DNA from 4 places in the Clostridium sp. HCS.1 genome. Region 4 is predicted to be linked to each of the others. Evidence: predicted binding sites of a transcription regulator. Region 4 holds the regulator's gene; each other region holds the start of a gene.
The links. The regulator Rex, encoded in region 4, represses fermentation and respiration genes when NADH is low (regulators of the CRP and FNR family bind a similar motif). The targets are predictions, from matches to a motif close to ATTGTTAANNNNTTAACAAT.
Positions count from the first base shown of each region.

Region 1: ACFYH6_RS07675 (flavocytochrome c) is a predicted target of Rex. The motif match lies at 1,840-1,859, and genes of this name have one in related genera.
Region 2: hypB (hydrogenase nickel incorporation protein HypB) is a predicted target of Rex. The motif match lies at 1,431-1,450, and genes of this name have one in related genera.
Region 3: ACFYH6_RS16015 (acetyl-CoA C-acetyltransferase) is a predicted target of Rex. The motif match lies at 1,942-1,961, and genes of this name have one in related genera.

Region 1 covers NZ_CP170704.1:1,604,198-1,607,417, forward strand. Annotated here, with positions in the region: gene ACFYH6_RS07665 (ATP-binding protein) at 1-1,116, shown strand, start outside; gene ACFYH6_RS07670 (response regulator) at 1,116-1,796, shown strand; gene ACFYH6_RS07675 (flavocytochrome c) at 1,907-3,220, shown strand, end outside.
Region 2 covers NZ_CP170704.1:1,928,812-1,932,031, forward strand. Annotated here, with positions in the region: gene ACFYH6_RS09225 (YoaK family protein) at 1-567, shown strand, start outside; gene ACFYH6_RS09230 (FadR/GntR family transcriptional regulator) at 569-1,276, opposite strand; gene hypB (hydrogenase nickel incorporation protein HypB) at 1,600-2,271, shown strand; partial or broken gene ACFYH6_RS09240 (FAD-dependent oxidoreductase) at 2,299-3,220, shown strand, end outside.
Region 3 covers NZ_CP170704.1:3,340,473-3,343,692, forward strand. Annotated here, with positions in the region: gene ACFYH6_RS16010 (ATP synthase subunit I) at 1-263, opposite strand, end outside; gene ACFYH6_RS16015 (acetyl-CoA C-acetyltransferase) at 730-1,911, opposite strand; gene wecB (non-hydrolyzing UDP-N-acetylglucosamine 2-epimerase) at 2,025-3,176, opposite strand.
Region 4 covers NZ_CP170704.1:480,275-483,494, forward strand. Annotated here, with positions in the region: gene ACFYH6_RS02360 (heavy metal translocating P-type ATPase) at 1-655, shown strand, start outside; gene ACFYH6_RS02365 (redox-sensing transcriptional repressor Rex) at 1,187-1,828, shown strand; gene ACFYH6_RS02370 (short-chain-enoyl-CoA hydratase) at 2,022-2,804, shown strand; gene ACFYH6_RS02375 (acyl-CoA dehydrogenase) at 2,893-3,220, shown strand, end outside.

The DNA.
Region 1 (3,220 bases), 1.1 Mb from region 4:
TATAAAGATGGTGTACAAGTTGGAGCAGTAGCAGTAGGAGTTTTAAAGAGAGATATAAGAAGCGAAGTGGTAGAATTTTTTAATGGTTTAATACCTGTGTTTATGGGAGTTTTAATTATTATTATATTTTTAGCTAAGAAATTAGCAAAAAATATAAAATCAGATATTTATGGATTAGAACCAGAAGAAATAGCAAATGAGCTTAGGGAAAAGGAGTCTATTATTAATAACATTGAAGAAGGACTTATTGCTGTAAATAATTTAGGGGAAATAACTGTAATTAATAGTAAAGCTTATGAAATATTAAAGCTCCATTCTAATAAAATTATTGATGATAAGATAAAGAGCTTGTTAAATGAAGTTATGTATAGAAGAAGTAGAATTTTCAATGAAGAAATTAGACTTAATAATAATGTGATAATTATGGCAAATTTTTACAGCATTATTGGTGAATATGGGAAAATAGTAGGAGCAATAGCTAGTTTTCAGGATTTCACAAAAGTTCATAATATGGCTGCAGAGTTAACTGGTGTAAAGGAATTAACTTGGAATTTAAGAGCTCAAAATCATGAGTTTATGAATAAATTACATACAATTGCTGGTTTAATTCAATTAGATGAAAGCGATAAGGCTTTAGAATATATTTTTGAAACAACCGAGAATAGAGGAGCAATAACTGATTCTTTGAAGAAGATAAGAGAAGCATCAATACAAGGTTTAATCTTTTCAAAATATAATAAAGCCGATGAACTTAAGATAAAGTTTGAAGTAGATGAAAACTCAAATTTAAAAGAAATACCTAAAAATATTGTGATACAAGATGTGTTGACTATTGTAGGAAACTTGTTAGAAAATTCTATAGAAGAATTGAAGGGAAGAGATGATGGATATATATACATAGGTATCTTCCAAGAGGAAAAAATAAACATTATAGTAAAAAATAATGGAAATAAAATTGATGATAAACTAAAAGAAAAAATATTTTTAAGGGGATTTAGCACAAAAGGAAGTTTTAGAGGATTAGGATTGTATAATGTGAATAGTATAATAAATTCATTAAATGGAGATTTGAAATTAACATCAGATGAATTGACAATATGGGAGGTAAAGATTTAATGAATATAATTAATGTTTTTATTGTGGAAGATGACCCAATGGTTAAAGAAATTAACAAAAGATTTTTAGAAAAAATAGGTAGTTTTAAGGTGATAGATGATGCCAGTTCTATAAAAGAAGCTAAAATTAAATTAAGAAAGTGTAAGGCTAATTTAGTATTATTAGATGTGTTTTTACCTGATGGTAAAGGCATAGAGTTGTTGAAATGGATTAGATTAGAAGAAATAAATTTAGATACAATATTAATTACAGCAGATAAGTGTAAAGCCTCTGTAGATGATGCTTTTAAATATGGAGCTATAGATTATTTAATAAAACCATTCAAATTTGAAAGGTTTAAAGAATCATTAATTAATTATAAGAATAGGTTTTTAGAGTTAAATAATGTTGAAGATATAAATCAAGAACATATAGATCAATATATAGTAAATATAAATGTAGAACAAGAAGAAAAAGAACTTTGTAAGGGATTAAATATAAAAACTTATAATAAGATAATAGAATTTATGAAATTAAAAAAAAATGATAAGTTAACAGCTGAAGAAATAGCTAATGGATGTGGACTTGCAAGAGTTACAGCAAGAAGATACTTAGAAAAAATGGTAGAAGAAAGCAAAGTTGAAATGTATCAGGAGTATGGGAAAATAGGAAGGCCAACTAATTATTATAAAGTAAAATAAAAAGACCAAAAAGACCAAAATAAACAATAAGACCACAATATTGATTGATTATTAATTAACAAATATACTAAAGCTGTAAAAAAACTAAAAAACAAGGGGAGAAATACTAAATGAAAAAGAAAGCTTTAGCATTAGTAATGTCAGCTTTAATTTTAGTTCCTACAGCATTAGTTGGGTGTGGTTCTAAGAAAGAAACTGCTGATATAGTTATTATAGGAGCAGGTGGAGCAGGACTATCAGCAGCTGTACAAGCTAAACAAGAAGGCGTAGAAAATGTAATTCTTTTAGAAAAAATGCCTATGGTAGGTGGTAACACTAATAGAGCTACTGGTGGGTTAAATGCAGCAGAAACAGAGCAACAAAAAAACAAGAACATAGAAGATTCTATAGAAACAATGTATAATGACACTATGAAGGGTGGATATAATAAAAATAACCCTGAATTAGTAGAAAAATTAACAAATGAAGCAAAGGATTCAGTAGCATGGTTAACTGAACTTGGAGCTGACCTTTCAGATGTAGGTAAGATGGCTGGATCAACAAATTACAGAACACATAGACCTACTGGTGGTGCAGCAGTAGGTGCTCACTTAGTTGATACTTTAAAGACAGCGGCTGAAAATGAAAAAGTAGATTTAAGACTTTGGAACGAAGCTAAGGAAATAATACTAGATAAAGATGGTAATGTTTCAGGAATAAAGGCAACTAATAAAGAAGGTAAAGAATATACTATTAACACAAAAGCAGTAGTTATAGCTGCTGGAGGATTCTCAGCTAATCAAGAAATGGTTGTTAGCTACAAAGAAGAATTAAAAGGATTTGCTACTACTAATCACAGCGGAGCTACTGGAGATGGAATAGTTTTAGCAGAAAAACTTGGAGCAGATTTAGTTGATATTGAAGAAATTCAAACTCATCCAACAGTTGTTCCAGAAAAAGCTGTAATGGTTACTGAAGCTGTAAGAGGAAATGGTGCTATCCTTATTAATAAAGATGGTAAGAGATTTACTAATGAATTATTAACTAGAGATGTAGTTTCCAAAGCAATATTAGAACAAAAGGATGGAGTTGCTTATCTTTTCTTTGATGAAGGATTAAGAAAGAGCTTAAAGGCTACTGAAGAATACTTCAATATGGGATTAGTAACAGAAGCAGATTCAGTAGAAGAATTAGCAGAAAAATTATCAATAGATAAAGATACTATGGTAGAAAGTATAAATAAATATAACGATGCAGTAGCAGCAAATAAAGATTCAGAGTTTAATAGAGAAGATCTTCCAAGACAATTAAATGAAGGTAAGGTGTATGCTATTCCTGTAACACCAGCAGTTCACCACACTATGGGTGGATTAAAAATTAATACTAATGCTGAAGTTGTTAATACAGATGGAAATATAATTCAAGGATTATTCGCTGCAGGAGAA
Region 2 (3,220 bases), 1.4 Mb from region 4:
ATGGCTATTGAATTAGGAAATGGAAAGTGGAGTGAAGGTTTTTATTATCTTATTCCTATTACAGCCTATCTTATGGGGGCAATTATGTCAGAACTTTTACCTAATCCAATTAAGAAAATAGGCTTATTCCGTTGGGATACATATTTAATAGGCTTTGAATTAATAGTTTTATTAATTATAGGATTTATTCCATTAACAGTAACAGATAAGGTGGTACAAGTAGCTATAAACTTTATTTGCTCTATGCAATATAATACTTTCCGCCAAGCACAAGGAATACCAATGTCAACTACTTTTTGTACAAATCATTTAAGACAAATTGGAATTTCTATTGCAAAGTATTTAAGAAAGGGAGATAAATCTTTACTTAAAAAGGGTAAAACACATACCTTAATGCTTTCAAGTTTTATTATGGGCGCTATTATTTTAGCAGCTGCTTGTAATATATTGAAAGAAAAGGCAATATGGATTGCTATGATACCATTATTCATAAATCTTTGCATATTGGTGTATGCAGATCTTATACAAGAACGCCATCTATTAGAAAGAACTCCTTTAGGACATTAAATTAATAATATATTTGCCTTTTACCACTTATAGTATCATTAATATTTATAGTTAAACATTCTATAGCCTTTTTGGTATCTCTTTTTTCTATGTAATCACATAAAATAGATGTATTATTTATTAATGAATCTATACCATATAATATACAGAAGCGTTCCCATAAAGATAAAATAGGAGCCTTAAAAGAGTGGAAAATTAAAGGTATAAGAGTATTTCCTGAAAGAAAAGCCAATTCATGTTGGAATTGAAATGCTAACTTAGATGCAGTTTCAACAGAATCTGTTTCTTTCATTTTACTTACATACCCTTTTAAGGTTTCAATTTCTTCTTTTTTAATTATTGGAATACATAGTTCTACAGCTAAACTATCTAAGGCTATACGAAGTTCAAGAATAGAACGTATTTCAGCATCTCTTAACCTTCCACCATTATATTTCATAATAGAAATTAAAGTTTCCATAGTTCCATTTCTACGATAATCAGCTACAAAAGCACCAACTCTTGGTTTTATATTTAGAAAACCTTTCCTAGATAATTCTACAATTCCAGCATTAACAACAGCTCTACTTACTTGCATAGACTTAGCAAGGTCTCTTTCTGAAGGAAGTTTTTCACCAATCTGAAGTTTTCCAGATAAAATCATAGTTTCTAGTTCTTTAATAAATAAATCTTTTAATGTTGGAGAATTTAATTTTGAAAATTCTATCATAAAATACACCTCTCTAAGCTGAATCTGGTTCAACCAAATACCAATTAATAATCTACTTCAATAATATTCCAAAATAAATAAAAAGTAAATAATTTAAATATTATTATAAACATATATTAGTATTATAGGAATATATTGACTTTAAATCAACAATCATGTTAAAATTTTATCAAGATTATTAATCTGGTCATACCAGATTTGAGTCTTCAATATTTATATTATATAAAGAGTATTTCATAGAAGTAATTTAAGAGAGAAAATCCTTTAATAATACAACAAAAAGTTCAAATTATATATTCTTTATAATTAGGAGGGATAAATTAATGGAGAATTTTAAGATTCTCGAAATTAAACAAAGTGTTTTTGAAAACAACGATCATGAAGCTAACTTACTTAGGGAAGAACTTAAGAAAAAGAAAGTATTTTTGCTAAATCTAATGTCATCACCAGGTTCAGGGAAAACAACAACTCTTACAAGAACAATTAATACTTTAAAAAATGAAATGAAAATAGGTGTTATGGAAGCAGATATTGACTCAGATGTTGATGCTCATACTATTTCTAAAACAGGAGCAAAAGTTATTCAATTGCATACAGGAGGAATGTGTCATCTTGATGCAGATATGACAAAGCAAGGCTTAGAAGCTTTAGAAACAAATGATATTGATTTTGCTATTTTAGAGAATGTAGGTAATTTGGTATGTCCAGCAGAATTTGATACTGGAGCATCAAAAAATGCAATGATTTTAAGTATTCCTGAAGGAGATGATAAGCCATTAAAATATCCATTAATGTTTTCCATTTGCGATGTTTTATTAATTAATAAAATTGATGTTATTAATTATTTTGACTTTAATTTGGAAACCTGCATTAAGCGTGTAAAAAAATTAAATCCTAATATAAAAATCATTCCTATATCTGCAAGAACAGGAGAAGGTATTGAGGAGTTTGCAGAATGGCTTAGGAAAGAAATTAAAGAATGGAATGAAAATTAATTTTATTATTAAATTAGGGGGAGAATAATGGTAAAAGAAAAGGTATTGGATCTTGCAAATCATATTAGTAGGAAAAAAACTGGTTCAAAAAATGAAATAAAGGCAGAGGATCCAGAATATTTAATTTTAGAGCCTGTTGTTACAGAAGAAATGGCAGAGGTAGCCTTATGTATGAAAATAAGAACAAAATATACCGCAGAAGAACTTGCTCCTTTATGCGATAAATCTATAGATGAAACTGCAAAGCTACTATGGGATTTAGCAGTGGCAGGTGTATGTTTTGTAAATACTATTAATGGAGTTGATACCTATTGGTATGACACTTGGGTTCCAGGAATTATGGAAATGATGGTTAACAACAAAGAAAACGTTAATAAATATCCTCAAATTGCGGAAGCTTTTGAAGCCTATGGAAGAGTAAGAGGACCAAAGAGTACAGGAGCATTTCCAGTAGGTGTAGGATTAATGCGTGTTATACCTATAGAAAAAGCCATTGATGGAGAAACTAGAAGAGCTTCTTACGAATAAGTTTCTAAGTACCTTAATGAAAACGATATTTTCACAGTTTCTGATTGTTCCTGTCGTACAGCAAGAAAAGTAATGGGAGAAGGCTGCGGCCATTTAGCAGAAGACATGTGTATTCAAATGGGACATGCAGCAGAATACTATATTCGTACTGGAAGAGGAAGACAAATTACTAGAGAAGAAGCCTTTGAAATAATTAAAAGAGCAGAAGAAAATGGGTTAATGCATCAAATACCAAATCTTGATGGTTCAGGAAAAACTCATGCAATATGTAATTGTTGCGGTTGCTCTTGCCTTGCATTAAGATCTGCATCAATGTTTAAAAATGTTGATATGGTACGTTCAAATTATGTTTCACAAGTTGATAAAGAAAAATGTGTTGCCTGTGGAGAGTGTGTTGTAAATTGTCCAGTTAATGCATTAA
Region 3 (3,220 bases), 920 kb from region 4:
AAAAATGGTAATGCTATTAAAATAATAGCAATTATTCTAAATACATAACTTAGTGGTAATAATATCTTTTTATCCTTTAACAAGGAATATTCAATAACTAGTCCATTAACGGATGTGTTAATTAAAGAAATCATTAACCCAAGAAAAAATATAAGAGCCACTTTTAAATTAAAGAATAGAGATAATATAAGTACAAAAATGAAACCAGCTATTAAATCATACTTTATCATATTCGAAATAGTATTTTTCATTTCTCTACTCATTTTATCTTCACTCCCAACTAACTCTTGTTATTATATTACTCTAAAATAATTAATGAAAACCTTAAATAAGTTTATTTAACAGATTATTACTTGATTTTACATTATTATAAGAATTTATATCTGATTTGCTTAAGTAAATTCATTTTTTTTCCTATTATCTTTAAATATAGCTTAAATTTGTCCTCTCCATTCATTTTTCTGAAAATTTATTCAAAATTTTATTTTTTACTCTCCTTTTGATAACATTTTCATATTTTTTTATTAATTTTATTTTTGCTTGATTTTATAAAAAAATACATTGTTTATATTATTAAAATTTATTTTTTTATTTGACAAATGCATAATTCATTAATAGTTTATTCATTTTTATTTTATATTTATTTTTATTATTCTCTAAAACAAATTATATAATTCATAAAATTTAAAATGCCCTCGATTATTCGAGGGCATTTACATTTAAATAAATCTATTCTCTTTCAACTATAAGCGCAGTTCCCATTCCTCCACCTATACATAAAGTTGCTAAACCTTTTTTAGCATCTCTTTTTTGCATTTCATGAAGTAATGTAACTAATATTCTTGCACCTGATGCTCCAACTGGATGACCTAATGCAATAGCTCCTCCATTTACATTAACCTTATCCATATTAAAGTTTAAATCTTTTGCAACAGCTAAACTTTGAGATGCAAAAGCTTCATTTGCTTCTATTAAATCTAGGTCTTCTACCTTTAAGTTTGCTACTTCTAATGCCTTCTTTGTAGCGTGGAATGGTCCATATCCCATAATTGCAGGATCTAATCCCTTTTGACCATAAGATACAATCTTAGCTAATGGAGTTATTCCTAATTCTTTTGCTTTTTCTGCACTCATAACAACAAATGCTGCTGCCCCATCATTAATACCTGATGCATTACCAGCTGTAACAGTACCATCTTTTATAAATGCAGGTTTTAATTTAGCTAAACCTTCTATCTTTGAACCAAATCTTGGGAATTCATCGGTATCAAATACCTTTGGTTCTCCTTTTCTTTGTGGAATAACAACTGGAACTATTTCTTCTTTAAACTTTCCAGCTTTAATAGCAGCTTCCGCCTTTAATTGAGAATTTAATGCAAACTCATCTTGTTCTTCTCTGCTTAAATTCCATTGTTTAGCGATATTCTCTGCAGTAACACCCATATGGTAGTTATTAAATGCATCCATTAATGCATCATTAAGCATTGCATCTACCATTTTTCCATCGCCCATTCTTTGACCCCATCTGGATGTCTTTAATAAGTATGGAGCTTGAGACATATTTTCTGCTCCTCCAGCAATAATAATATCAGCATCACCGGCTTTAATCATTTGAGCTGCTAATGAAACAGTTCTAAGTCCTGAACCACAAACCATATTAATTGTCATGGCAGGAACTTCTACAGGTAGTCCAGCCTTAATAGTTGCTTGTCTAGCTATATTTTGTCCAAGACCAGCTTGTATTACATTGCCCATCAAAACTTCTTCAACTAATTCACCTTTTATTCCTGCTCTATTTACAGCTTCTTTTATAACTAAGGCTCCTAAATCCACTGCTGAAACATCCTTTAATGAACCACCAAATGAACCGACTGGAGTTCTCACAGCACTCGCAATTACAACTTCCCTCATATTCACATCTCCTTTAATTTAATCTTATGAATTGTCAAACAATTAACACAATTAAATTATACCACTTTGTCCCTTTTATTCAACCCAATTATTTTAATTATTTTATTTTTTACTTATCTAATAAACTCTTCAATCTCTATATTGCTTATTCCAAAATAGTTTTCTATAATATCTACAATTCTTTTTGATGCATAACCATCCCCATATGGATTAGCTGCTTTACTCATTTTTAAGTATTGATTTTCATCTCTTATTAAGGAATTAGCTTCACTTACTATCTTTTCTATATCTGTTCCAACTAATTTTACTGTTCCATATTCTACTGCTTCTGGTCTTTCTGTAACGTCTCTTAATACAAGAACTGGTTTTCCTAAGTGAGGGGCTTCCTCTTGTAATCCACCAGAATCAGTCATTACCATAAAGCACTTATTCATTAAATTATGAGTTTCATTAGTATCTAATGGAGAAAGTAAATGTATTCTCTCTTTATTTCCTAACTTCTTTGTAACTACATCTTTTACAACTGGGTTAAGATGTACTAAATATACTAATTCAACATCTTTATTTTCTTCAACTATTTTATTTAAGGCATCACATATATTTTCTATTCCTTCTCCCCAGTTTTCTCTTCTGTGAGCAGTTATCATAATTACTTTTTTATTTTCAAAATCTATTTTATTTAATAATTCATTTTCAAATTTATAGTTTTCTTTAACAGTATGACTCATAGCATCTATAACAGTATTTCCAGTTATAAATACATCACTTTCTTTAACACCTTCTCTTAAAAGATTTGCTTTGGAGCCTTTTGTAGGGGCAAAATGTAAATCTGCTAGAGACCCTGTAAGTTTTCTATTCATTTCTTCTGGGAAAGGAAAATACTTATCAAAAGTTCTAAGCCCAGCTTCTACATGACCTACTTTTATTTGTTGATAAAAAGCTGCTAAAGCTCCTGAAAAAGTAGTTGTTGTATCACCATGGACTAATATCATATCTGGTTTTTCTTTAGTAAAGACTTCCTCTAATCCTTCTAATACTTTGTTAGTTATTCCAGTTAATGTTTGTTTACTTTTCATTATATTTAAGTCAAAATCTGGTGTTATATCAAATAATTCCAAAACCTGATCTAACATTTCTCTATGTTGAGCTGTAACACAAACTTTAGATTCAATTCCTTCTCTTTTTTCAAGTTCTTTTACTAAAGGAGCCATTTTTATTGCTTCAGGCCTTGTTCCAAATATCGTTATTATTTTTTTCTTTTCCATTTAAGGTTCCTCCCAATATATTGTACATATTAATAATTATATAT
Region 4 (3,220 bases):
TGGTAACTATAAACTAATGGAGAAATTCAATATTAAGTATGAAAATGTTGATACAATTGGAACTATAGTTCATATAGCTATTAATAATGAATATAAAGGAAATATAGTTATTTCTGATGAAATCAAAGAAGGTTCTAAAGATGCAATAAAAGCATTAAAAGAAATAGGAGTTACACAAACTGTAATGCTAACTGGTGATAATAATACAGTGGCTGAAAAAGTATCAGGAATAGTTGGTGTAGATAAGGTATATGCAGAGTTATTACCAGGTGATAAGGTAGATAAAGTAGAAGAGATAATTAATGGTAATAAATCTCAAGGAAAAGTAATATTCGTAGGTGATGGAATAAATGATGCTCCAGTATTAGCAAGAGCAGATATCGGTGTTGCTATGGGAGGCATAGGTTCAGATGCAGCCATTGAAGCAGCAGATGTAGTTCTTATGAATGACAACCCAGAAGCTTTAGTTTCAGCAATAAAAGTTGCTAGAAAAACTAACAAAATCTTATGGCAAAATATAATATTTGCATTAGGAATAAAAGTATTAGTTTTAATTTTAGGAGCCTTTGGAATAGCTACTATGTGGGAAGCAGTATTTGCAGATGTTGGAGTTACAGTTCTTGCAGTAATAAACTCCACAAGATGCTTAAAATAAATAGGAGATAAATATATAAATCTTTAATTATAAGTAGAAGGTTTACGTTATAAATATTTTTTATAATTCCGAAATGAAATGAGGAATTATTTCCTTCAGTATTAAAAGAAAACAATATAATGCTAGGGCGACTTGGAGCTTGCGAGGTCGTAGCTAGCATTATATTTTTTCTTTTTTTATTGACAAATTTCATCAAATTAAATATAATTATTTGAGTTGAGAACATTCAGGCATAAGGGAAGCATACAAGATTACTTTTGTTTACACAGTTTAATTTTGTAAAGTTAAGACTTATGTATAACGCATCTGCTACGTTATACATAAGTCTAATTTTTTGTGCATTTATTTAATATAATTAAAGATATTTCCTTTTGACAAATAAAAATAAATTATAAAGATAATAATATATTTGAGATGCCTTGTTAAATAGATAACTTAAATTGTTTTAAAATACAAATAAAAGTGTTAAAATAATTAATATATATGAAAAATCGTGCTTTAAATAAAAAAAATAAAAATAGGAGAAATAATATGGAGAAGAAAAAAAATATTTCAATGGCAGTAATTAAGAGACTGCCAAAGTATCATAGATATTTACAAGAATTACTAAGAAATGATGTAGATAGAATATCTTCAAAAGAATTAGGTGAAAAAATTGGTTTTACTGCATCACAAATTAGACAAGATTTAAATTGTTTTGGAGACTTTGGTCAACAAGGATATGGGTATAATGTTAAGGATCTTTATAACCAAATTAGCATTATATTAGGTTTAAATAAAGAATATAATGCTATAATCGTTGGAGCAGGTAATATAGGGCAGGCAATTGCAAACTATAGTAGATTTGCACAAAGTGGTTTAAATATTGTAGGAATATTTGATGCAAATCCAAAGTTAATAGGAATTAGAATAAGAGATATAGAAATCCAAGATATTGATGTTTTGAAAAACTACTTATTAGAAAATTCTATAGATATTGGTATTATATGTGTACCTAGAATAAATGCACAAAAGGTAAGTGATATACTAGTTGAAAATGGAGTTACAGGAATATGGAACTTTGCACCTGTTGATTTATCAGTTCCAGATGAAGTAATAGTAGAAAATGTACATTTGTCTGAGAGTTTATTAACACTTATATACTTATTAAATGATAAAGAACAATGTAAGTGATTACATTATTAATTTGTCTTATTTCACAAATACTATTGAAAAAGAAATTTTATAAGTTTATAATTATAATTGAAGCTTAAGCTTCAATTATTTTTTGGGTATATTGTTAATCTTATAACAATATTTCTGGGGGGAAATATATATTATAAGTATTCAAAAATATCGTATATATAGTTTAGAAGGAGGACTTTGAATGGAATTGAAAAATTTAATTCTTGAAAAAGAAGAACACTTAGCAATTGTAACTATTAATAGACCTAAAGCTTTAAATGCTCTAAATTCAGACACATTAAAAGATTTAGATGCGGTTTTAGAAGATTTAGAACAAGACAGTAACATATATTCTGTTATCTTAACAGGTGCTGGAGAAAAAGCCTTCGTAGCTGGTGCAGATATTTCAGAAATGAAGGACCTTTCAGAAGAAGAAGGAAAAAACTTTGGCCTTTTAGGAAATAAAGTTTTCAGAAGATTAGAAAAACTAGACAAGCCTGTTATTGCAGCTATTTCAGGATTTGCACTTGGTGGCGGATGCGAATTAGCTATGGCTTGTGATATTAGAATAGCTTCAGAAAAGGCAAGATTTGCTCAACCAGAAGCAGGACTTGGAATAACACCAGGATTTGGTGGAACACAAAGGTTGCCAAGATTAGTTGGAGAAGGAAAAGCAAAAGAGCTTATTTACACATGTGCAATGGTTAAAGCAGATGAAGCTTTAAGAATTGGTTTAGTAAATAAAGTTGTACCTCTAGAAAGCTTAATGGAAGAAGCTAAAGCGATGGCAAATACAATTATGGCTAATGCTCCTATAGCTGTTAAGTTATGCAAAGATGCTATAAACAGAGGTATGCAAGTAGATATAGATACTGCAATTGAAATTGAAGCAGAGGATTTTGGAAAATGTTTCGCAACTGAAGATCAAAAAGAAGGAATGACAGCTTTCATTGATAAGAGAGCTAAAAATTTTTCTAATAAATAGTCAGAATAAAAAAAATATAAAAAATAGTTCTAAATTTAAACACAACTTATTTTAAGGAAAAGGGTACAATATCAAGGAGGTATATTTAATGAATTTTCAATTGACTAAGGAACAAGAACTAGTAAAAAAAATGGTTAGAGAATTCGCTTTGAAGGAAGTTAAACCAATAGCTGCTGAAATTGATGAAACAGAAAGATTCCCTATGGAAAATGTTGAAAAAATGGCTAAAATCGGAATGATGGGAATTCCATTTTCAAAAGAATATGGTGGAGCTGGTGGAGATACTCTTTCATATATATTAGCTGTAGAAGAATTATCAAAGGTATGTGCAACTACAGGGGTTATACTTTCTGCACATACATCTTTATGTGCGTCTTTAATAGATCAGTTTGGGACTAAAGAACAAAAAGACAAGT